4 regions of the Serratia sp. TSA_130.1 genome follow, and region 3 is predicted to be linked to each of the others. Evidence: predicted binding sites of a transcription regulator. Region 3 holds the regulator's gene; each other region holds the start of a gene.

Region 1 (5,537 bases), on a different contig from region 3:
GCGAACCACGCCAGCATGCGCTGCCAGCCGTCTTCCGCCGCTTCGGCGTTGTAGCTGGGGCGATAGTCGGCGTTGAATGCGTGCCCGACGCCAGGATACACCACGATTTCGGCATCGGCGTTGGCGGCGCGGATCGCCTGACGCATGTTTTCCACCGTATCCAGCGGAATGCCGCTGTCCTGCCCGCCATACAGCCCCAGCACTGGCGTTGACAAGTGCGTGGCGATATCGACCGGATGCTTCGGCGAATTCAGCGTTTTTTCACCCACCAGTTTGCCGTACCAGGCGACGGCCGCTTTTAACTGCGGGTTGTGCGCCGCGTACAGCCAGGTAATGCGGCCGCCCCAGCAAAAACCGGTGATCGCCAGCTTGCCGGCGTCGCCGCCGTGGCGGATAGCCCAGTGCGCGGCGTGATCCAGATCCGACAGCACCTGACGATCCGGCACCTTGGTCACCAGCTGCTGGAACAGCTCGCCGATATCGGTGTAGTCGTTGGCGTCGCCCTGGCGGAAATAGAGCTCGGGAGCAATCGCCAGATAGCCCTGTTTGGCCAGACGGCGGCACAGATCCTGAATATGTTCATGGACGCCGAAGATTTCCTGCACCACCAGCACGATGGGGAAGGGGCCGTTGTGGTCGGCGGGTTTGGCGACGTAGGCCGGCAGCGCGTCTCCCTGGGAAGGAATAGTCGTTTGCCCGGCGTGAATGCCCTGTTCATCGGTGATAATCGCGGAGGCGGCTACCGGCGCGGCGGCCGGGGCGAATCCTCCCTGAGCCTGTTCTAATGTCATCACATGTTCGGTTTTCATTGCGGTCTCCGTGCAATAGAAAAAAGCGCTGAGATTAACTATAGGAAAGATTACCCATTATTGGCGCCGCGTGGCGCACTTTCGGACAAGTCGATAAAAAACGGCTAATTATCTGGCTTTACGGCATTTTTAAGCGCTTTTTATCATGTTATTACGCGTTTTGGCCCGCGTAAGTGCCATAAGGTGCGTTAGAGGGCTTTTTTGTCCCTAAGCAACCGATAAGATGGGGGTATTTCGAATTGATGAGCTAAATAGTTTCAGCCGGCAATCAACGGGCAGGGAGCGGCAAGGTTTGTCGGCTAGACTGAGGTTTAGCGGTGCGTTCTGGATGCCTTATAGTGCTTTTTTGTGATAAAAATCACAAAAAATATGTAGCATGTAATTTGTTTCTCTTTTCATAGTGACTATCGTCACGAAATTAAGCGGCGATTTTCAGTAGAGTGCTTTTTTGTTCCTCCCAATAAACATGATCCATGAGGAGTCTCGTATGTCTCAGTCTGATGTTTTTCATCTCGGCCTCACCAAGAACGATTTACAAGGGGCCCAGCTTGCCATCGTGCCGGGCGATCCGCAGCGCGTAGAGAAAATTGCCAAGCTGATGGAAAATCCGGTGCATCTGGCCTCCCATCGTGAATTCACCACCTGGCGCGCAGAGCTGGATGGCAAGGCGGTGATCGTCTGCTCCACCGGCATCGGCGGCCCGTCTACCTCTATCGCGGTGGAAGAGCTGGCGCAGCTGGGCATCCGCACCTTCCTGCGTATCGGCACCACCGGCGCCATTCAGGCGAACATCAACGTCGGCGACGTACTGGTGACTACGGCAGCGGTACGCCTCGACGGCGCCAGCCTGCACTTTGCGCCGATGGAGTTCCCGGCGGTCGCGGACTTCGCCTGCACCACCGCGCTGGTGGAAGCGGCCAAAGCCAGCGGCGCCACCACCCACATTGGCGTGACGGCTTCTTCCGATACCTTCTATCCGGGCCAGGAACGTTACGATACCTACTCTGGCCGCGTGGTCAGCCGTTTCAAAGGCTCGATGGAAGAATGGCAGGCGATGGGCGTGATGAACTATGAAATGGAATCCGCCACGCTGCTGACCATGTGCGCCAGCCAGGGCCTGCGCGCCGGCATGGTGGCCGGGGTGATCGTTAACCGCACCCAGCAAGAGATCCCGAACGCCGAGACCATGAAAAACACCGAAAGCAAAGCGGTGCAGATCGTGGTGGACGCCGCCCGCCGTCTGCTGTAATCACCTTCCCTCAACGGGCCGCCGACGCGGTCCGTTGAGATTGATGACAAACCTCATGCCATTGCCCGGTTTGCAGAAAGCAGCGGATAACAAACAGGGAAAATCAATTCATTGATTTTCGGCGGATAACCACAAAGGAGGAAAAACCGCGTTTTTTCCTCCTTTGTCAACGGAGTGAACGGGCCGCCGACGCGGTCCGTTTTTCCATTCGCGGCTAATCTGTTACGGTGATACTCCTCAGCGCTGCGCCGATGGCTGCCGCGCGTTGTCAGAACAAAAACAACGAGGACGTTTATGACCGCCCAGATCCTGCTTCATCCTTCGCTTGCGCCGCTCGACGGCGGCATTAACTTCCGTGACTTCGGCGGCAACGGCGTGGCCGACGGGCGCCGCATCAAACGCGGCCTGCTGTTCCGCTCCGGTTCTCTCGAGCGGCTGACGGAAAACGACTGCACTTTCCTCGCTGGGGTGCCGGTGCGTTCGGTGCTGGACTACCGCGATGCCGACGAAGTGCATGCCAAACCGGATATTCTGTGGAATGGCGCCGACTATCACCACGTGCCGGCCAACCCGCTGAGCAGCGAAGTCAACGCCAACCTGGAAAAGCTCACCAACGAAACGCTGGCCGCTTTCGACGCCCGGGCGTTCATGCTGGAGCTGTATCGCCGCCTGCCGTTCGGCAATGCGGCCTATCAGCGGTTGGCGCAGCTGTTGAGCAACCCCGGCGGCGGCGCGATCGTGCAACACTGCGCGGTCGGCAAGGATCGCACCGGGGTCGGTTCGGCGCTGGTGCTGTTCGCGCTGGGGGCCGACGAAGCGACGGTGCTGGAAGACTATCTGCTGACCGAAACCACGCTGGCCGCTTTCCGCGAGCAGATGCTGGATCAGCTGTCTATCAAGTTGAATGCGGCGGCGCTGGAGCAATTCGCCTACGTGCTCAGCGCGCGCGAGGAGTTCCTGATGACGGCGCTGGGCTGCATCCGCCAACAATACGGCTCCACCGACCGCTGGCTGGAAGCGGAATACGGCCTGGGCGCGGCCCAGCGCGAAGTGCTGCGGGCGTTCTACCTCGAGTAAATTGCCGCGTGTTTAGCCGGGGTTTAACTCGCCCCGGCTTATCCTAGGCGGCGAACCATCGCGTATCAGGAGCCCTGCATTGAGCCTCAATGACGTTATTAACTGGGTCAGCGACGTCGTGCGTCAGCACGAAGGCTGGGCCATTCCCATCATCTTCTTCCTGGCGTTCGGCGAGTCGCTGGCGTTTTTGTCGCTGCTGCTGCCGGCCACGGTGATCCTGCTGGCGCTGGGCGCGCTGATCGGCGAAAGCGGCATCGCCTTTTGGCCGATTTGGGCCGCCGCCGCCGCCGGGGCGTTTTTCGGCGACTGGCTCTCGTACTGGATCGGCTACCACTATCAGGATCGGGTGGCCCATATGTGGCCGCTGTCGCGCAATCCGCAGCTGCTGGCGCGCGGCCACGCCTTCTTTGAGCGCTGGGGCGTGCTGGGCATTTTCATTGGCCGCTTCTTCGGCCCGCTGCGCGCCGTGGTGCCGCTGGTGGGGGGCATTTGCGGCATGCCGCAGCGCTACTTCCAGTTGGCCAACGTCACGTCGGCGATGATCTGGGCGTTCGGCATTCTGGCGCCGGGGGCCTTCGGCATCAAGTGGCTCAGCCAGTGGCTGGGCTGATTTCTCGCTAAATTGCGCAGCGCCGCGCAATATTGTGCGCGGCGGGCAAAATCAGGCTGGACATCCATACAGCCTCCCCTTAACGTGACGGGCAATGGGCGTGCGAAACGCCGGAACGGCAAGGTGCAACAGGAGGCAGGGTGGATACCAGTCTGATTTATGGGATTGGCGGCGTCGCGATCGGCATGCTGTTAGGGTGGCTGATCGCCAGTCTGCGAGTGCAGCAGACGAACGCGCAACATGAAACCGAACTGCGGTTGCTGGAGCAAGCGTTGCAGCAGGCGCAGCAGGAGACGGCCGTGCGGCAGGAGGCCCTGCTGCGCCACGAACAGCAGTCGCGCCAGAACGAGCTGGAGCTGCGCAACCTGCACAGCCAGCTGGCGGCCGGGCATGAAAAACTGCAACAGCTCAACCATTGGCGCAACGAATGCGAGCTGCTCAACCAAGAGCTGCGCGCCCAGCGCGAGGTGAACAGCGCGCAGGAGGCCGAGCTGCGCGAAGTCACCATCCGTCTGGAAGAGACGCGCATGGCGGCGGAGGAGAAGCAGCGTCTGCTGATCAACAGCGAACAGCGCCTCACTACCCAGTTTGAAAACCTCGCCAACCGCATTTTTGAACACAGCGGCCGCAAGGTGGACGAGCAAAATAAGCAAAGTTTGGATCGGTTACTGCTGCCGCTGCGCGAACAACTGGACGGTTTCCGCCGGCAGGTGCAGGACAGCTTTGGCCAGGAGGCGCGTGAGCGCCATACGCTGACGCACGAGATACGCAATCTGCAGCAGTTGAATGCGCAAATGGCGCGCGAGGCCATCAACCTCACCAAGGCGCTGAAAGGCGACAACAAGACCCAGGGCAACTGGGGTGAAGTGGTGCTGAGCCGGGTGCTGGAGGCCTCCGGCCTGCGCGAAGGGCACGAGTATGAAACGCAGGTCAACGTGCGGGTAGATCATCAGAGTCGCATGCAGCCCGATGTGATCGTGCGCCTGCCGCAGGGCAAGGATGTCGTGATCGACGCCAAGATGTCGCTGATCGCCTACGAGCGCTATTTCAACGGTGAAGACGAGGCGGAGCGCGAAGCGGCGCTGAGCGAACATATCGCTTCGCTGCGTGGCCACATTCGCATGCTGGGCCGTAAGGACTACCAGCAGCTGCCGGGGCTGCGTTCGCTGGACTATGTGCTGATGTTCATTCCGGTCGAGCCGGCCTTCCTGCTGGCTATCGATCGCGAGCCGGAGCTGATCAGCGAAGCGCTCAAGCACAACATCATGCTGGTCAGCCCGACCACGTTGCTGGTGGCGCTGCGTACCATCACCAACCTGTGGCGCTATGAGCATCAGAGCCAGAATGCCCAGCGCATCGCCGAGCGCGCGGCGAAACTGTATGACAAGATGCGGCTGTTCGTGGACGATATGTCCGCGCTGGGGCAGAGCCTGGACAAGGCGCAGGGCAGTTATCGTCAGGCGATGAACAAACTGAGCGAAGGCCGTGGTAATCTTATCGGCCAAATTGAAGGTTTCCGTGCGCTGGGGGTTGAGGTCAAGCGGCCGATAAACCCGCTGCTGGCGCAGCAAGCCGGCGCGCAACACGATGAAGCGGAAGAGGCGAACGACGACGAGGTTGCCGCGCTGCCGCAGACGAACGACGATGATGATACCACCGGGGAACCGGGCTTCGTTTCGCACGGCTGAGGCCGTGGCGAGGTGGGGTATTCCTCGGGCTTCTGGTACACTCATCCACACAAAATTGACTGAATAGCAGGCAGGACAATGGCAGATCAATCGCAGGAAACCAC
Region 2 (5,537 bases), on a different contig from region 3:
CACCACGTGGGAAATGCCGTTGTACACCAGGGCGACCGGCACTTCTTCCGCCAGCCAATCCTGCTGCGCCTGTGCCAGATCGTTGCGCTGCCAGACCGCGTGGCGCGACAGGCATTCCTGTTTGATATCGTCGGTTTCTGCGAAGAGCAGGTGCTTGTTCATAACGTTCTCGTGACCGTCGGTGACGAGGCGCCGACGAGGATGAATTCTTATTAGCAGGTGTGGGGATTATACAGGATTCTGATCCCGCTCGCGTAGGGAATCACGCCCTGCAGATTATCCACAGTTTTGGTGGATAACGTGTGTGCAAGGGGCAGTGAAACACTTAGCAGGCGTAAAAAAAAATCGCTCAGAAAATTATTATATTACGCGGCAAAGCGCGATCTGCAGGGGGATAGGGGGTTGCACGCGTTCGCGTTTTGTTTATGTTTTACTGTATAAATATACAGTTTGGTTATGATTATGCTGAGCAATTCAAGGTTGTATGCTTTTTCACCAGGTGAGCCCCTAACGTTACCGCTGTTTGCCGATCGCGTGGCCTGCGGTTTTCCCTCCCCGGCGCAGGACTATGTCGAGAGCCGGCTGGATATCGGCAAACTGCTGGTGCGGCACCCCAACGCCACCTACTTCGTGCGCGCCAGCGGTGAGATGGAGCGAGCAGGATGGATCAGGCACTGAATTTTTCACTCAGCTATGCGCAGCTGATCCGGGAAGCAGAAGATGCGATTAAAAAATGCAATCTGAACCAGGGCGGGATGGGTTACACCCTAGAGTTGGGTAAGCCTTCTGCCATTCTGAGTTTCTGGTACGGTCTGGCGCTGCAGGGCTATCCGGGCACAATAATGGATGAACGTGTTGATGCCGACCGGCTGCGCCTGCATGTCCTCATCTATAAGAGAGAGGAGTGACATCGTGGCAACGGTTAACGTCCGCCGGCCGTCGCCGCTGTAGCGACGGATGCTGATTGTGCTGGCCGAACCTGCGCGCCCCCTGCCTGCTGCTGTGGCGCGCGGACGGAACGATCAAGTCGCCGCCAACGGCAAAAGCCGGGAATTGAACGGGCGCATACGTTGGGTAGATACCGGGGAAAGCAGGCAGATCAGGAACGACATCAGAAAGTCCTGTACTACCGACAGATTAAGAAACTGAGCATCCGAGAAACAGCAGACGCGACAGGCTACAGTACTTCCCAAGTTTGTCGCATTTAGGCCTTCTATAAAGAAGTTGAGACTGATTAAAAAGCAGCCTTAATGTACAATAATTTTCGATATCCAAACTGACCCCATGAACAATCAATGAGTTAGAGGTGAAAGATGATTTCATACAAAAAAATCATACCTGCTCTTGTCATATTCGCTTTATCTAATGCTGTGGCATATGCGAATGATTTCGACAAATCAAATGAAGCGATGGCAATTTCAGCAATAGGTTTTTCTGGCTCAAATGCTCGTGTTGCACATGATGTTTGTGGGGCAACCAATGAGAAAATTGATAAATATAAAAAACAAATAAAAGACTCATTAACTAGAGCATTAAAGGATGAACAGTCAGAATTCGATACGCATTGGGATAATGGTTGGAAAAATGCTGATTTTTTGGTTAAGTCATTAAGTAATGATGAAGCCTATAAAAAAGAATATTGCCGAGAGGTTTTAGATGGAATTAATAATCCTGAAATGAATTAAGGATTATTCCTTATTCGGGGTTCTACGCCGGAACCCCAGATTTTTCCGTCCGCTAAAATTATCCCCGGTTGAGCAGCTTTATACCGTCAGCTCGCAGTGGACCATCAGGGGAAATGTGGCGGTACAGCGTTTGTCGGGTTATCCCAAGCTCCTGGCATAACGTACTGACTTTCGTCTCTGGCCGTCCCATTGATGCCATTGCCAGTCGCAATTTTATTGGCGTCATTTTGTAAGGCCGTCCGCCGTTCCTCCCGTGGGCTCTTGCTGAGGCAAGGCCTGCCGCTGTTCTTTGCGGCGCTGTACGCAGCAGAGACCGACGGCCGCGCGCGACTGGCTCGACACCCGCTTAGTCCCGCCCTCTGGTCAAATGCAGGCTGACGTGTACAGCCTGCAGGCAGAGGATTTCGTCTGGCAACCGGTATCGCCCGCCGTCGGCGCCGTTCGCAATGACAATCCCTCACTCATCCTGCCCATCGATACGCCAACGGTCTGAGTGCCGCATTATCCACAGTTTTGGTGGATATCATGTGTGCAAACACACGTGAAGAACGCCAAAAGCTGCAGGAAAAATCGCTCAGAAAATTATTATATTACGCGGCAAAGTGCGATCCGCAGGGGGATTGGGGGTTGCACGCGTTCGCGTTTTGTTTATGCTTAACTGTATAAATATACAGTTTGGTTATGATTATGCTGAGCAATTCAAGGTTGTATGCTTTTTCACCAGGTGAACCCCTAACGTTACCGCTGTTTGCCGATCGCGTGGCCTGCGGCTTTCCTTCCCCGGCGCAGGACTATGTCGAGAGCCGGCTGGATATCGGCAAACTGCTGGTACGGCACCCCAACGCCACCTACTTCGTGCGCGCCAGCGGCGAGTCGATGATCGACGGCAATATTCAGGATGGCGATCTGTTGATTGTCGACAGCGCCCTGACGCCGGAGCACGGCAATATCGTGATCGCTGCGGTGGACGGTGAATTCACCGTCAAAAAGCTGCAGCGCCACCCCGACGTGCGGCTGTTGCCGATGAATCCCGCCTACGCGCCCATCGTGTTCGACGACGAAGCGCAGCTGGAGATTTTCGGCGTGGTGACCTTTATCGTCTACGCGGCGCTGTAACCATGTTCGCCCTGGTAGACGTCAACTGCTTCTACGCTTCCTGCGAGACCATCTTTCGGCCCGACCTGCGGGGGCGGCCGGTGATTGTGTTGTCCAACAACGACGGCTGCGTGATCGCCCGCAGCGCCGAGGCGAAGGCGCTGGGCGTGCCGATGGGCGCGCCTTATTTCAAGATCAAAGAGGAGATGCGCCGTCGCAACGTCGCGGTGTTCTCCTCCAACTACGCGCTGTACGCCGATATGTCCCGCCGGGTGATGGACACGCTGGAGGAGATGGCGCCGGCGGTGGAGATCTATTCACTGGACGAAGCCTTTCTGCGGCTGGACGGCGTGGCGCGCTGCGAAGCGCTGGAACCGTTCGGCCAGCGGGTGCGCGATCGCATCCGGCGCGAGCTGCATTTGACGGTCGGGGTTGGCATTGCGCCGAGCAAAACGCTGGCCAAGCTGGCCAACTTCGCGGCCAAGAAATGGCGCGGCACCGGCGGCGTGGTGGATTTATCCGATCCGGCGCGCCAGCGCAAACTGCTGGCGTTGCTTCCGGTGGAAGAAGTGTGGGGCGTGGGCCGCCGCCTGACGCGCCAGCTGCAGGCGATGGGCATTCACACCGCGCTGCAGCTGGCGGACTGCGATACCCGGCTGGCGCGTAAAACCTTCAGCGTGGTGCTGGAGCGCACGATACGTGAGCTGCGCGGCGAGTCATGCCTGCAATGGGAAGATGAGGCGGCGGCGAAAGAGCAGATCATCTGTTCCCGCTCGTTCGGCCAGCGGTTGACGCACTACCCGCACATGCGCGAGGCGATCTGCAGCTATGCCGAACGCGCCGCCGAAAAGCTGCGACAGGAAAAGCGCTATTGCCGCAACGTGTCGGTGTTTATCAAAACCAGCCCGCATTCGGCGGGCGAAGGCTATTACAGCAATATGGGCACCGCCCGGCTGCAAACGCCGAGCAACGACAGCCGCGACATCATCGCCATGGCGGTGCGCGCGCTGGAGAGCATTTGGCAGGAGGGGCGGCGTTATCTGAAGGGCGGCGTGATGCTGGGGGATTTCAGCGCCGCCGCCATGGCGCAGATCGACCTGTTCGACGACTGCCCGCCGCGCCGCAACAGCGAGCGCCTGATGGCGACCCTCGATCGCCTGAATCAGGAAGGGCGCGGGCGCGTATGGTTCGCCGGGCAGGGGATCGTCAAACCGTGGCAAATGAAGCGCGACATGCTGTCGCCGGCTTACACCACCCGGCTGGCGGATATCCCGCTGGTGCGGCTGGGGGAGCGGGCGCCGCGCGCTGCCGAATCGAAGGAAGAAAAACGCCGCGGGTGACAACCGGCGGCGTGGGTAGGCTGAGTGTTACTTCACCGCAGCCGGATCCGGCTTATCGGGGGCGATGCCGTACAGCGCCATGGCGCGGTTGACCTCGCTGCGGGCGATACGGCCTTCGTCAGCCAGCAGCTTCAGGGCGGCGAGCGCGATGAAATGGCGGTTGACCTCGAAGAACTCACGCAGCGCCTCGCGGGTGTCCGAGCGGCCAAAACCGTCGGTGCCCAAGGCGATAAAGGTGCGGTCGGGCAAGAACGGTTTGATCTGATCGCCGACGATCTTCATATAGTCCGTCGCTACCACTACCGGGCCGGGATGCGCCGCCAGCAGGCTTTGTATATAAGGGACTTTCGGCGGATCTTCCGGATGCAGCAGGTTCCAGCGTTCGGCCGCCATGCCGTTGCGGCGCAGCTCGCTCAGGCTGGTGGCGCTCCAGATATCGCTGGCGACGCCAAAGTCCACGGCCAACAGCTCCGCCGCCGCCAGCGCCTCGCGCATGATGGCGCCGCTGGCGACCAGCTGAGCACGCGGGCTCTCTTGGGTTGTCGCTGCGCTCTGTTTGAGCAAATACGCCCCCTGGATAATCCCGTCCTCTACGCCCGCCGGCATCGGCGGCTGCGGGTATCCCTCATTGAGCAAGGTGATGTAGTAGTAAATATCCTCTTGCTCAACGAACATCCTGCGCATGCCGCTCTGAACGATCACTGCGAGTTCATAGGCATAGGTCGGATCGTAGGAGACGCAGCTGGGGATCACGGAAGACAGCACGTGGCTGTGGCCGTCGTCATGCTGCAAGCCTTCGCCCATCAGGGTGGTTCTGCCGGAGGTGGCGCCGAGCAGGAAACCCTTGGTGCGCGCGTCGGCCGCCGCCCAGGCGAGATCGCCCACCCGCTGCAGCCCGAACATGGAGTAGAAGATATAGAACGGGATCGTCGCGACATCGTGGTTGCTGTAGGCGGTGCCGGCGGCGATCCAGGTCGATATCGCGCCGGATTCGTTGATGCCTTCCTGCAAAATCTGGCCGTCTTTGGCCTCTTTATAGTAGCTGAGCTGCCCGGCATCCTGCGGGGTATACAGCTGGCCGAGCCAGGAATGGATGCCAATCTGGCGGAACAGGCCTTCCATGCCGAACGTGCGCGACTCGTCCGGCACGATGGGCACGATCAGTTTGCCGATGTTGGGGTCTTTGAGCAGCGCGCCGAGGATATTGACGAAGGCCATGGTGGTTGACATGTTGCGCTCGCCGCTGCCCTTAAGGAGACTGTCGAAGCGCGATAACGCCGGTATCGCCAGCGGGGCAGATTGGCCGAAGCGGGCGGGGATGTAGCCGCCCAGCGCGGTGCGCGTTGCGGTGATGTACTTCGCCGCCGCGCTGTCGGGCTCGGGCTTCAGATAAGGGATCGCTTCCAGCTGCGCATCG
Region 3 (5,537 bases):
GCGCACCTGGTGACGGTGCCAAATCCAGCCCAATGCCACGCCACGCAACGTCAGAAACACCGCCAGCGCCAGCCAGAGCCCGTGATTGCCAAGCAGCGGCACACTGAACAGCGTCAGACCGTACCCTGCCGCGGCCACCGCCATGCTGTTACGCATCTCAGCGCCGCGCGTGGCGCCGATAAACATGCCATCCAGCAAATAGCACCACACCCCGACCAGCGGCAAAATGACCTGCCACGGTAAATAGTGGGCGGCCAACGCGCGCAGCTCCGGTAGGGAGGTCAACGCCGCCACGATCTGCTGGCCGGTAACGGCATACGCCAGGCCGAAGGCCAACGCGACCAGCCCCGCCTGCCTGCAGGCCGCGTGCCACACCTTACGCAGTTGGCTGCCGTCCCGGGCGCCGTAGGCGTGGCCGGAATGGGCCTCCACCGCATAAGCGAAGCCGTCGAGCGCATAGGCGGTAAACGTCAGCAGGTTCATCAACACCGCGTTAACCGCCACCACATCGCTCCCCAGGCGAGCGCCGAAAATGGTCAGCGACGCAAAGCACAGCTGCAGCAGCAATGAACGCAACATGATGTCGCGATTGAGCGCCAGCAGGCGACGCAGATCGCCACGCCAGGCCTGACGCAACATCGCCAGGGTAATACCACGCAGACGCATCACCCGCCACGCCAGCCACAGGCCGAGCAATAGCGTGGCATATTCGGCGATGGCGGTGGCCGCCGCCGCCCCTCGCACGTTCCAACCCAGGCCCATCACCAGCCAAATATCCAGCACGATGTTCAGCAGGTTGCCGACGATCAGCAGGATCACCGGCGCACGCACGTACTGCACGCCGAGCAGCCAGCCCAGCAGCACCAGGTTGGCCAGCGCCGCTGGCGCGCTCAACCAGCGGATCTCAAGAAAACGCCGCGCCTGCTCCAGCACCGCGCCATCGCCGCCGACGATCCGCAGCGCCAGTTCGATCAGCGGGTAGCGCAACAGGACGATCGCCCCCCCGGCCAACAACGCCAGCAGCAGCGGTTGCATAAAGGCGCGCGCCAGCGCCTGCGGGTTCTTCGCTCCCAGCGCCTGCGCCGCGAGGCCGGTGGTGCTCATGCGCAGGAACAGCAGCAGCATGAACAGGAAGCTGGTCGCCACCGCGCCGATCGCCACGCCTCCCAAATAGATCGGGCTGTCGAGGTGGCCGATCACCGCGGTGTCCACCAGCCCGAGCAGCGGCACGGTGATATTGGAGAAAATCATCGGCAGGGCGAGGCGCCACAGGGCTTTATCGGTGTCGCTGGTGAAGGCGGAAATCAGGCGCATGATGGGATGTTCCTGTGACAGAGTGACGAAGGGCGAAGTCAGAAACAAAAACGCCCCAAAACAGGGGCGATTGATACAGGGAGCGGCGGTAATGGCGCGGCGATTAAATCCAGTCGCCGTTGCGGATCACGCCGACCGCCAGCCCTTCGATCGTGAAATTCTGCTGGCGCAGATCGACCACGATCGGTTGGAATTCGTTGTTCTCCGGCAGCAGTTCAACCACGTTGCCGTGCTTTTTCAAGCGTTTGACCGTCACTTCGTCTTCGATGCGCGCGACCACGACCTGGCCGTTGCGCACGTCTTGTGTTTTGTGCACCGCCAGCAGATCGCCGTCCAGAATGCCGATGTCGCGCATCGACATGCCGTTCACCCGCAACAGGAAATCGGCGCTCGGTTTGAACAGGGATGGATCCACCTGGTAGTGCCCTTCGATGTGCTGCTGCGCCAGCAGCGGCTCGCCGGCGGCGACGCGGCCGATCAGCGGCAGCCCTTCTTCTTCTTCCATCAGCAGGCGGATACCGCGCGACGCGCCGGAGACGATTTCGATCACGCCTTTGCGTGCCAGCGCCTTCAGGTGCTCTTCGGCGGCGTTAGGCGAACGGAACCCCAGACGCATCGCGATCTCGGCACGCGTCGGCGGCATGCCCGTTTGCGAAATATGATCGCGAATCAGATCGTAGACCTCTTGCTGTCTGGTAGTTAGTGCTTTCATTCCGCCCCCTGTTTGTTTATACAGTCTTGCTGTGAGTATATACAGGTAAGCGCGGATTGGGAACCGAAGAATAAATAAAAATCAGTCAGTAGGCGCTTTGCATCAGCCAAAATGCTGCCACAAGACCGTGCCCCAAACGAACAGCGCGAGTACGATCGCCAGCGACACCGCCGCCGATCCCATGTCCTTGGCCCGCCCGGACAGCTCATGGTGTTCGCTGCCGATGCGATCCACCACCGCCTCGATCGCGCTGTTCAGGATCTCGACGATCATCACCAGCGCCACCGATCCGATCAATAAAATGCGCGCTATCGCACCCACGTCCAGCCAGACAGCCAGTATGATAGCCAGGAGGGTCACCACCAGTTCCTGGCGGAACGCCGCCTCGTGTTGCCAGGCGGCGGAAAGCCCTTTATAAGAATAGCCGGCGGCCTTGATGATGCGGGTCAATCCGGTTGCTTGGTTTGCCATGTTTTCGTGCCTTTCTCAGAGGTCGGTCATAATAAAAAGAGTCTAGAACAGTCCGCGCTGACGGCTCTCGGTTTTCGAACACCACAGATCTGCTACCCGGTTTCTGGTATGCTTGCGGCGCATTGCTAACAAGAGGCTTCACGTTGTTATGTCAGGTTGGCGTAAAATTTATTATAAAATATTGAATTTACCACTTAAATTGTTGGTAAGAAGTAAGGTCATCCCTTCAGATCCGGTTACCGAGCTAGGGTTGGATCCCTCACGGCCGATTTTGTATGTTTTACCTTACAATTCCAAGGCGGATTTGCTGACGCTGCGCACCCAGTGCCTGGCGCAGGATCTGCCCGATCCGCTCAACGCGCTGGAGATCGACGGCACTGTGCTGCCGAGCTACGTGTTCATTCACGACGGCCCGCGCGTGTTCCGCTACTACACCCCGAAAGAAGAGTCGGTAAAGCTGTTCCACGACTACCTGGATCTGCATCGCAGCAATCCGGATCTCGACATTCAGATGCTGCCGGTTTCGGTCATGTTCGGCCGCTCGCCGGGCCGCGAAGGCCACGGCACGCCGCACCTGCGTCTGTTGAACGGCGTGCAAAAATTCTTCGCCGTGCTGTGGCTCGGCCGCGACAGCTTCGTGCGCTTCTCCAACACCGTTTCGCTGCGCCGCATGGCCACCGAACACGGCACGGATAAAACCATCGCGCAGAAACTGGCGCGCGTGGCGCGCATGCACTTCTCGCGTCAACGCCTGGCCGCTGTAGGCCCAAGCCTGCCGGCCCGTCAGGATCTGTTCAACAAGCTGTTGGCGTCCAAAGCGATCGAAAAAGCGGTCGAGGACGAAGCGCGCAGCAAGAAGATCTCGCACGAGAAGGCCCAGCAGAACGCCATCGCGTTGATGGAAGAGATCGCCGCCGACTTCTCCTACGAAACCGTGCGTCTGTCCGATCGCGTGCTGAGCTGGACCTGGAACCGGCTGTATCAGGGCATCAACGTCACCAACGCCGAGCGCGTGCGCCAGCTGGCGCAGGACGGCCACGAGATCGTCTACGTGCCCTGCCACCGCAGCCACATGGACTATCTGCTGCTGTCCTACGTGCTGTATCACCAGGGCCTGGTGCCGCCGCACATCGCCGCGGGCATCAACCTCAACTTCTGGCCGGCCGGCCCGATCTTCCGTCGCCTGGGCGCGTTCTTCATCCGCCGCACCTTCAAGGGCAACAAGCTTTACTCGACGGTGTTCCGCGAATACCTCGGCGAGCTGTTCACCCGCGGTTACTCGGTGGAATACTTCGTGGAAGGCGGCCGCTCCCGCACCGGGCGTCTGCTGGAACCGAAAACCGGCACCCTGTCGATGACCATCCAGGCGATGCTGCGCGGCGGCGCCCGTCCGATCACGCTGGTGCCGATCTACATCGGCTACGAGCATGTGATGGAAGTGGGCACCTACGCCAAAGAGCTGCGCGGCGCCACCAAGGAAAAAGAGAGCCTGTTGCAGATGCTGCGCGGCCTGCGCAAACTGCGCAATCTGGGCCAGGGTTACGTCAACTTCGGCGAACCGCTGCCGTTGACCGCTTACCTCAACCAGCACGTGCCGCAGTGGCGCGAGTCGATCGATCCGATCGAAGCTCAGCGCCCAAGCTGGTTGACGCCGACGGTCAACGATCTCGCCGGCCAGATCATGGTGCGCATCAACAATGCCGCCGCGGCCAACGCCATGAACCTGTGTTCCACCGCGCTGCTGGCCTCGCGCCAGCGTTCGCTGACCCGCGAACAATTGCTCGAGCAGCTCGAGTGCTACCTGCAGCTGATGCGCAACGCGCCTTACGCGCATGACGTCACCGTACCGACGCAGACGCCGGACGAGCTGCTGGATCACGCGCTGAACATGAACAAGTTCGAGGTGGAAAAGGACAACATCGGCGACATCATCATTCTGCCGCGCGAGCAGGCGGTGCTGATGACCTATTACCGCAACAACATCCACCACCTGCTGGTGTTGCCGTCGCTGATCGCCAGCATCGTCATGCATCATCGCCGGGTATCGCGCGCCGAACTGCTGCGCCAGATTGGCATGATTTACCCGATGCTGAAAGCCGAGCTGTTCCTGCATAACGACAAGGAGCAGCTGCCGGACGTGCTGCGGCCGATGATCGACGAGCTGATCCGCCAACAGCTGATCTGCGACAAAGGCGACGAGCTGGTGCTGAACCCGGCGCGCATTCGCCCGCTGCAGCTGCTGGCCGCCGGGGTGCGCGAAACCCTGCAACGCTACGCCATCACTATGTCGATCCTCAGCGCCAACCCGAGCATCAACCGCGGCGCGCTGGAGAAAGAGAGCCGCATCATGGCACAGCGTCTGTCGGTGCTGCACGGCATCAACGCGCCGGAGTTCTTCGACAAGGCGGTATTCTCCACCCTGGTGGCGACGCTGCGCGAAGAAGGCTACATCAACGACAGCGGCGATGCGATCCGCGAGCACACCCTCGAGGTGTACAACATGCTGAGCGATCTGATCACGCCGGAAATCAAGCTGACCATCGAAAGCGTCAACATGCCGGAAGAGACCAACGCTCTGCCGCAAACCAATGCGCAAGAAGAGAAAGACGAGTGATTTCGCCCGGCGCGGAAACACAAAAGGCACCCCGAGGGGTGCCTTTTTTCTTGCTGCAGGAAACCGTTACGCCGGCAGATAGCTGAGCGCGATGCCGATAAACACCACCAGCCCGACATAATTGTTCTGCAGGAAGGCCTTGAAACAGGCCTCGCGCTCGCGCCCGGCGATCTGCTTCTGCTGGTGAATGAACAGCGCGCCCGCCAGCAACAGCGACCAGTAAAACGCCCCGCCGAGCTGCGCCAGATAACCGACCCACACCAGCAGCAGCAGCGTCGCGAACTGCAACAGCCCGACGATCAGCTTGTCATAACGCCCGAACAGGATAGCGGTGGACTTGATGCCTATTTTCAGATCATCGTCGCGATCGACCATCGCATACAGCGTGTCATAGGCCACCGTCCAGCAGATGTTCGCCAGCAGCAG
Region 4 (5,537 bases), on a different contig from region 3:
GGCTGGCGGCCGGTTCATCGAGCAGCAGCAAGCGGCGCGGGCCGATCAGCGCCCGGGCGACCGCCACGCGCTGCGCCTGGCCGACCGACAGGCGGGCGGCGTTATCGCCCACTTCGGTGTCGAGCCCCTGCGGCAGATACGGCAACAGCTCGCTGACGTAGGCGTGTTCCACCGCCTGCTGCAGCTGCGTTTCATCGGCCTGCGGGCAGCCCAGCAGGATATTGGCGCGCAAGGTTTGCGCCGGCAGGTGCGGGTTTTGCCCGACCCAGCTCAGCTGCTGCCTCCAGTTCTCTGCGGACAGGTCACGCAGTTCGATGCCGTTGACGGTCAACGATCCACGGTAGGGCAGGAAGCCGAGCAGCAGATTGAGCAGCGAACTTTTGCCGGCGCCGCTCAGCCCGACCAGCGCCACGCGCTGCTGCGGTTGCAGGGTGAAACTCAGCGGCCCGGCCAGCAACACGCCGTTCGGCGACAGAATTTCCAATTCGTTCGCCTGTAGCGTCAGCGATTGATCGGCGGGCAACTTCCGCGTGCCGTTGCCCATCTGCTCGCCTTCGGCGCTGAGGAAGGTTTCCAGCGCTTCCGCCGCGCCGACCGCCTGCGCCTTGGCATGATAGAAGGTGCCGAGATCGCGCAGCGGTTGGAAGAACTCCGGCGCCAGAATCAGCACCAGAAAACCGGAAAACAGCGTTACGCCGAGGCCATAGCTGCCGAAGTTGAGTTCGCCGAGGTAAGAAAAGCCGAAATACACCGCCACTACGGCGATGGAGATCGACGCGAAGAACTCCAGCACGCCGGAGGAGAGGAAGGCCATGCGCAGCACTTCCATGGTGCGGCTGCGGAAGTCTTCGGAGGATTTGGCGATCTGCGCGGTTTCGGCCTGCGCGCGGTCGAATAGCCGCAGGGTGTCCAGGCCGCGCAGGCGGTCGAGGAAGTTACCGCTCAATCGCGCCAGCGCCACAAAGTTGCGGCGGTTGGCGTCGGCGGCCCCCATGCCCACCAGCGCCATAAACAGCGGGATGAGCGGCGCGGTCGCCAACAGAATCAAACCGGCGGCCCAGTTGATCGGGAAGACGGCGATCAAGATCAGCAGTGGGATAAACACCGCCAGATACATCTGCGGCAGATAGCGCGAGTAATAATCCTGCATATCCTCGATCTGCTCGACGATGATGCTGGCCCAACTGCCCGCCGGTTTGCCCTGGATCCAGGCCGGCCCGAGCTGCTGCAGCTTATCCAGCACCTGCCGGCGCATGCGTTGGCGGATCACCTGCCCACACAGAAAACCGACCCGTTCCCGCAGCCAGCTCAGCAGCGCCCGCAGCGCGAACGCGACGGCCAACCAGATAAACGAAGGGATCAGTTGCTCACGCGGGGTGTGTTCGATGATCAGGGCGTGCAGCAGGCTGGCCAGCAGCCACGCCTGCGCCACGATCAGCAGGCCGCTGAACAACCCCAACAGCATGGAAAGGCGCAGCCAACGCTGCGCTAACGAACTCTGGGTTTTAAGCCAACGGGTTAACTGTTGCTGTCTGGTTTTTTTCATCAGATATGCGTCTGCGTCGCCGGCGCCCGTTTGTTACGGGCTGGGTTAACGTACTGTTAAATAATAGTGTTTGGCGCAATCGGCGACAAACAAGCGAGGCCTCATGTTACCTCGTGACCCGGCAGACTGAAAAGAATAAAGCGGGCAAATATGGCTATAACAGATGGGAGAGAGAGATTGCTGAACCCAGAAACAAAAAAAGCGGCTCGAGAGCCGCTTTTTGCCGATGATGAAAACGTCTTAGCAGACTTCTGCGCCAGCGATGCCGTCCAGATAACGCTCTGCGTCCAGCGCCGCCATGCAGCCGGTGCCAGCTGAGGTGATCGCCTGACGGTAGATGTGATCCATCACGTCGCCCGCGGCGAAGACGCCAGGGATAGTGGTTTGGGTCGCATTGCCGTGAATGCCGGACTGCACCTTGATGTAGCCGTTTTCCAGCTCCAGCTGACCGCCGAAGATGCCGGTGTTCGGGCTGTGGCCGATGGCGATGAACACGCCGGCCAATTCCAGCTCACGGGTTTCGTTTTCCGCTTTGGTGCTGCGGATACGCACGCCGGTCACGCCCATTTCATCGCCCAGCACTTCGTCCAGCGTATGGTCGGTGTGCAGCACGATGTTGCCGCTCTTCACTTTTTCCATCAGCCGGTCGATCAGGATTTTCTCCGAACGGAAGCTGTCGCGACGGTGGATCAGGTGAACCTCGGCGGCGATGTTTGACAGGTACAGTGCTTCTTCAACGGCAGTATTGCCGCCGCCGACCACTGCGACTTTCTGGTTGCGGTAGAAGAAACCGTCGCAGGTTGCGCAGGCGGAAACGCCTTTGCCCTTGAACGCGTCTTCGGAAGGCAGGCCAAGATAGCGGGCGGAGGCGCCGGTCGCGATGATCAGCGCGTCGCAGCTGTATTCACCGCTGTCGCCGAACAGGCGGAACGGACGCTGCTGCAGATCGACGCTGTTGATGTGGTCGAAGACGATTTCAGTCTGGAACTTCTCCGCGTGCTCGCGCATGCGCTCCATCAACGCCGGGCCGGTCAGGCCTTCGGCGTCGCCGGGCCAGTTTTCCACTTCGGTGGTGGTGGTCAGCTGGCCGCCTTGTTCCAGACCGGTGATCAGCACCGGGTTCAGGTTGGCGCGCGCCGCGTAGACGGCGGCGGTGTAACCGGCCGGGCCGGAACCCAGAATCAGTAATTTGCTATGTTTAGCCGTGCCCATGAATAACCTCTTTATTCCACAATGGCGGACAATGAAGCCGATTGTAGGGAAAATGGCGCAGTAAAAAAAGCGCCGGGCGACGTTGTTAACGATTTGTATGATAGTTGTCGCCTATTAATGCATCCGTTGTCGGTAAATCGGTCGTCGAACGCAGAAATTTAACTTATCAAAGCCGCATTCGGCCAGCGAATCGCCAACCGTGCAAAAACGGCGCACTCTGCGGCTTCCGCCGCTCCCGACCGGGGTTTATCAGCCAGCGATTCATAATCAAAAATGGGATGCAGACTTTTCATGACGGTACGTTGTTCTGATTTTGCTTCTTTTACTTTGACAATCCGCTGCGCATTTGCGAAAACATCATAGGAAGAAGAAATTATCCCCGTAACACCAGCAAATCGTACGTATTTGCGCCGCAAGGCGACGATACGCAGCGGGAGTGCGGAGCAGGGCGCGCAAGCGTTTGCTGATTTTTTCTCGACCGAAACATCGTTGCCGGCGCTGCGCGGAGTTGGACAGACAGGCTGCGCGGCGTGGAATGATGGTAGTGAAGAAGCACATGACAGGCATCGGGTCTTCGCTTGGAACGAACCCTTACACATTGACGTTGGCTAGGGTGTGGCAAGTGCACGGAAGAAAATAAGAGAGACAATAATAATGGCAGACAACAAGAAACGCCCGGGTAAAGATCTTGACCGTATCGACCGCAACATCCTGAATGAGCTGCAGAAGGATGGGCGTATTTCGAACGTCGAGCTTTCGAAGCGCGTGGGGTTATCCCCGACACCATGTTTGGAACGCGTGCGCCGTCTCGAGCGCCAGGGTTTCATTCATGGCTATACCGCATTGCTGAACCCGCATTATCTGGATGCGTCCCTGCTGGTTTTCGTGGAGATCACATTGAACCGCGGCGCGCCGGATGTGTTTGAGCAATTCAACTCGGCAGTGCAGAAGCTTGAAGAGATTCAGGAGTGTCATCTGGTTTCCGGCGATTTCGACTACCTGTTGAAAACCCGCGTACCGGACATGTCGGCTTACCGCAAATTGCTGGGTGAAACCTTGCTGCGTTTGCCGGGGGTTAACGACACCCGTACCTACGTAGTGATGGAAGAAGTGAAACAGAGTAACCGTCTGGTTATCAAAACACGGTAAGGTGCAGGTGCAAAACCTGATTAAATTGGTTACACTCCTGTTTATTCATACAGTTTCGGCGCCGGGGCAGTTTCTCGGCGCTGTTGCTATGTCAGCTAACAGGAACCTGGAGAGCCTTTCTTGAGCCAGGAATATACAGAAGATAAAGAAGTTACCCTGAAAAGACTCAGCAGTGGCCGGCGTTTGCTGGAAGCTGTGCTTATCGTGGTAGCGATTTTTGCCGTTTACCTCATGGCTGCGTTGGTCAGTTTCAACCCGTCTGACCCAAGCTGGTCGCAGACCGCGTGGCATGAGCCGATTCACAATCTGGGCGGCGGTGTCGGGGCCTGGTTGGCCGATACGCTGTTCTTCACCTTCGGGGTGCTCGCCTACGCGATACCGCCGATCATGCTGGTCCTGTGCTGGGCGGCTTATCGCCAACGCAGCAACAGAGACTACATCGACTATTTCGCGCTTTCCCTGCGCCTGATCGGCACCCTGGCGTTAGTGCTCACCTCCTGTGGGTTGGCGGCGCTGAACGTTGACGATCTCTATTACTTCGCCTCCGGCGGCGTGATCGGCAGCCTGCTGAGCAACGCCATGTTGCCGTGGTTCAACGGCATCGGCGCTACGCTGGCGCTGCTGTGCGTATGGGCGGCGGGGTTGACACTGTTTACCGGCTGGTCCTGGCTGGTGATCGCCGAGAAGATCGGCGGGGCGGTGTTGGGCGTTGCGACGGTGATGACCAATCGCTCACGCCGCGAAGAGCGCTATTTCGAAGATGACGAGCGTTACGTTGACGACGAGCCTGAGCAGGCAGGGAAGGGTGCCGCCGCAGCGGTTGCCGCGACCGCCGCCGGAGCCGCGGCCGCCGATGACGACGTGCTGTTCTCCGCGCCTTCGGTTACCGAAAGCGCCAAAGCGGCGGCGGAAGACGCCGCCGATCCGTTGCTCAGCGGCCTGCGCGCCGACGATGGTGAGCTTGAAGCAGTAGCCGCACCCAGCGCGCCGGTGGCTTCGCCTGCACCGACGGTGAAGGCAGAGATCCACGAGCCCGTTGCTGCGCCGATCGCCGCTCAGGCGCCGTCGGTAACGGTGGCGCCGGCCGCGCCGGCCTCGGTCAATCAGCACCCGGTAAGTGCGCCGGCGCAAGACGCTACGCCGCCGCTGTATTCCTTCGAGATCCCGGAAGAAACGCCTGCGCCTAAGGCGACGCGTCCTGTCGATCCTTATCAGGATGACGATGAGCCGCGCCTTGGCAACTGGCAAGAGCCGGCCGCGCCGCAGCCGCCGGCGCGTTCTCCCTTTGATTTTACCGCCGCACAGCGTGACAGCGTTGACATCGGCAGTTCGAGCGGTTTCAGCGCCACCGGCGCCAAACCGCAGCCGGATACGGCGGCAGCCGCTGCTGCGGGCGTTGCGGCGGCGACCTTTATGCCGGCCTTCACGGCGACCAGCGACGGCAACCCGCAGGTTAAGCAGGGCATCGGTCCTGAGCTGCCGCGGCCGAACCCGGTGCGCATCCCGACCCGTCGCGAGCTGGCTTCCTACGGTATCAAGCTGCCTTCGCAGCGTGCGGCCGAACAGGAACAGCGCCAGACAGAGGCGGAGCCTCAACAGCTGACGGCGGCGAACCCGCAGGAAGAAGAGG

Evidence for each region. Region 3 encodes LexA, which represses DNA repair genes until DNA is damaged. Its sites were predicted from a motif close to TNCTGTATGTACATACAGNA; they were not measured.
Region 1: rmuC (DNA recombination protein RmuC) is a predicted target of LexA. The motif match lies at 3,800-3,819, and genes of this name have one in related genera.
Region 2: umuD (translesion error-prone DNA polymerase V autoproteolytic subunit) is a predicted target of LexA. The motif match lies at 2,342-2,361, and genes of this name have one in related genera.
Region 4: ACUTQY_RS08420 (DNA translocase FtsK 4TM domain-containing protein) is a predicted target of LexA. The motif match lies at 3,943-3,962, and genes of this name have one in related genera.

The regions. Positions count from the first base shown of each region.
Region 1 is NZ_JBQZFS010000006.1:266,462-271,998, forward strand. It holds gene ACUTQY_RS20140 (dienelactone hydrolase family protein) at 1-809, opposite strand, end outside; gene udp (uridine phosphorylase) at 1,297-2,058, shown strand; gene ACUTQY_RS20150 (tyrosine-protein phosphatase) at 2,353-3,135, shown strand; gene ACUTQY_RS20155 (DedA family protein) at 3,215-3,745, shown strand; gene rmuC (DNA recombination protein RmuC) at 3,886-5,433, shown strand; gene ubiE (bifunctional demethylmenaquinone methyltransferase/2-methoxy-6-polyprenyl-1,4-benzoquinol methylase UbiE) at 5,512-5,537, shown strand, end outside.
Region 2 is NZ_JBQZFS010000001.1:593,225-598,761, reverse strand. It holds gene fdhD (formate dehydrogenase accessory sulfurtransferase FdhD) at 1-162, opposite strand, end outside; partial or broken gene ACUTQY_RS02825 (DNA polymerase V) at 457-648, shown strand; gene ACUTQY_RS02820 (hypothetical protein) at 663-908, shown strand; partial or broken gene ACUTQY_RS02815 (resolvase) at 1,026-1,208, shown strand; gene ACUTQY_RS02810 (hypothetical protein) at 1,314-1,685, shown strand; partial or broken gene ACUTQY_RS02805 (SOS response-associated peptidase family protein) at 1,999-2,178, shown strand; gene umuD (translesion error-prone DNA polymerase V autoproteolytic subunit) at 2,367-2,801, shown strand; gene umuC (translesion error-prone DNA polymerase V subunit UmuC) at 2,804-4,120, shown strand; gene aceE (pyruvate dehydrogenase (acetyl-transferring), homodimeric type) at 4,148-5,537, opposite strand, start outside.
Region 3 is NZ_JBQZFS010000010.1:35,832-41,368, forward strand. It holds gene dinF (MATE family efflux transporter DinF) at 1-1,314, opposite strand, end outside; gene lexA (transcriptional repressor LexA) at 1,418-2,026, opposite strand; gene ACUTQY_RS23645 (diacylglycerol kinase) at 2,129-2,497, opposite strand; gene plsB (glycerol-3-phosphate 1-O-acyltransferase PlsB) at 2,646-5,111, shown strand; gene ubiA (4-hydroxybenzoate octaprenyltransferase) at 5,178-5,537, opposite strand, start outside.
Region 4 is NZ_JBQZFS010000002.1:357,475-363,011, reverse strand. It holds gene cydD (heme ABC transporter permease/ATP-binding protein CydD) at 1-1,546, opposite strand, end outside; gene trxB (thioredoxin-disulfide reductase) at 1,787-2,758, opposite strand; gene ACUTQY_RS08430 (hypothetical protein) at 2,917-3,357, opposite strand; gene lrp (leucine-responsive transcriptional regulator Lrp) at 3,413-3,907, shown strand; gene ACUTQY_RS08420 (DNA translocase FtsK 4TM domain-containing protein) at 4,028-5,537, shown strand, end outside.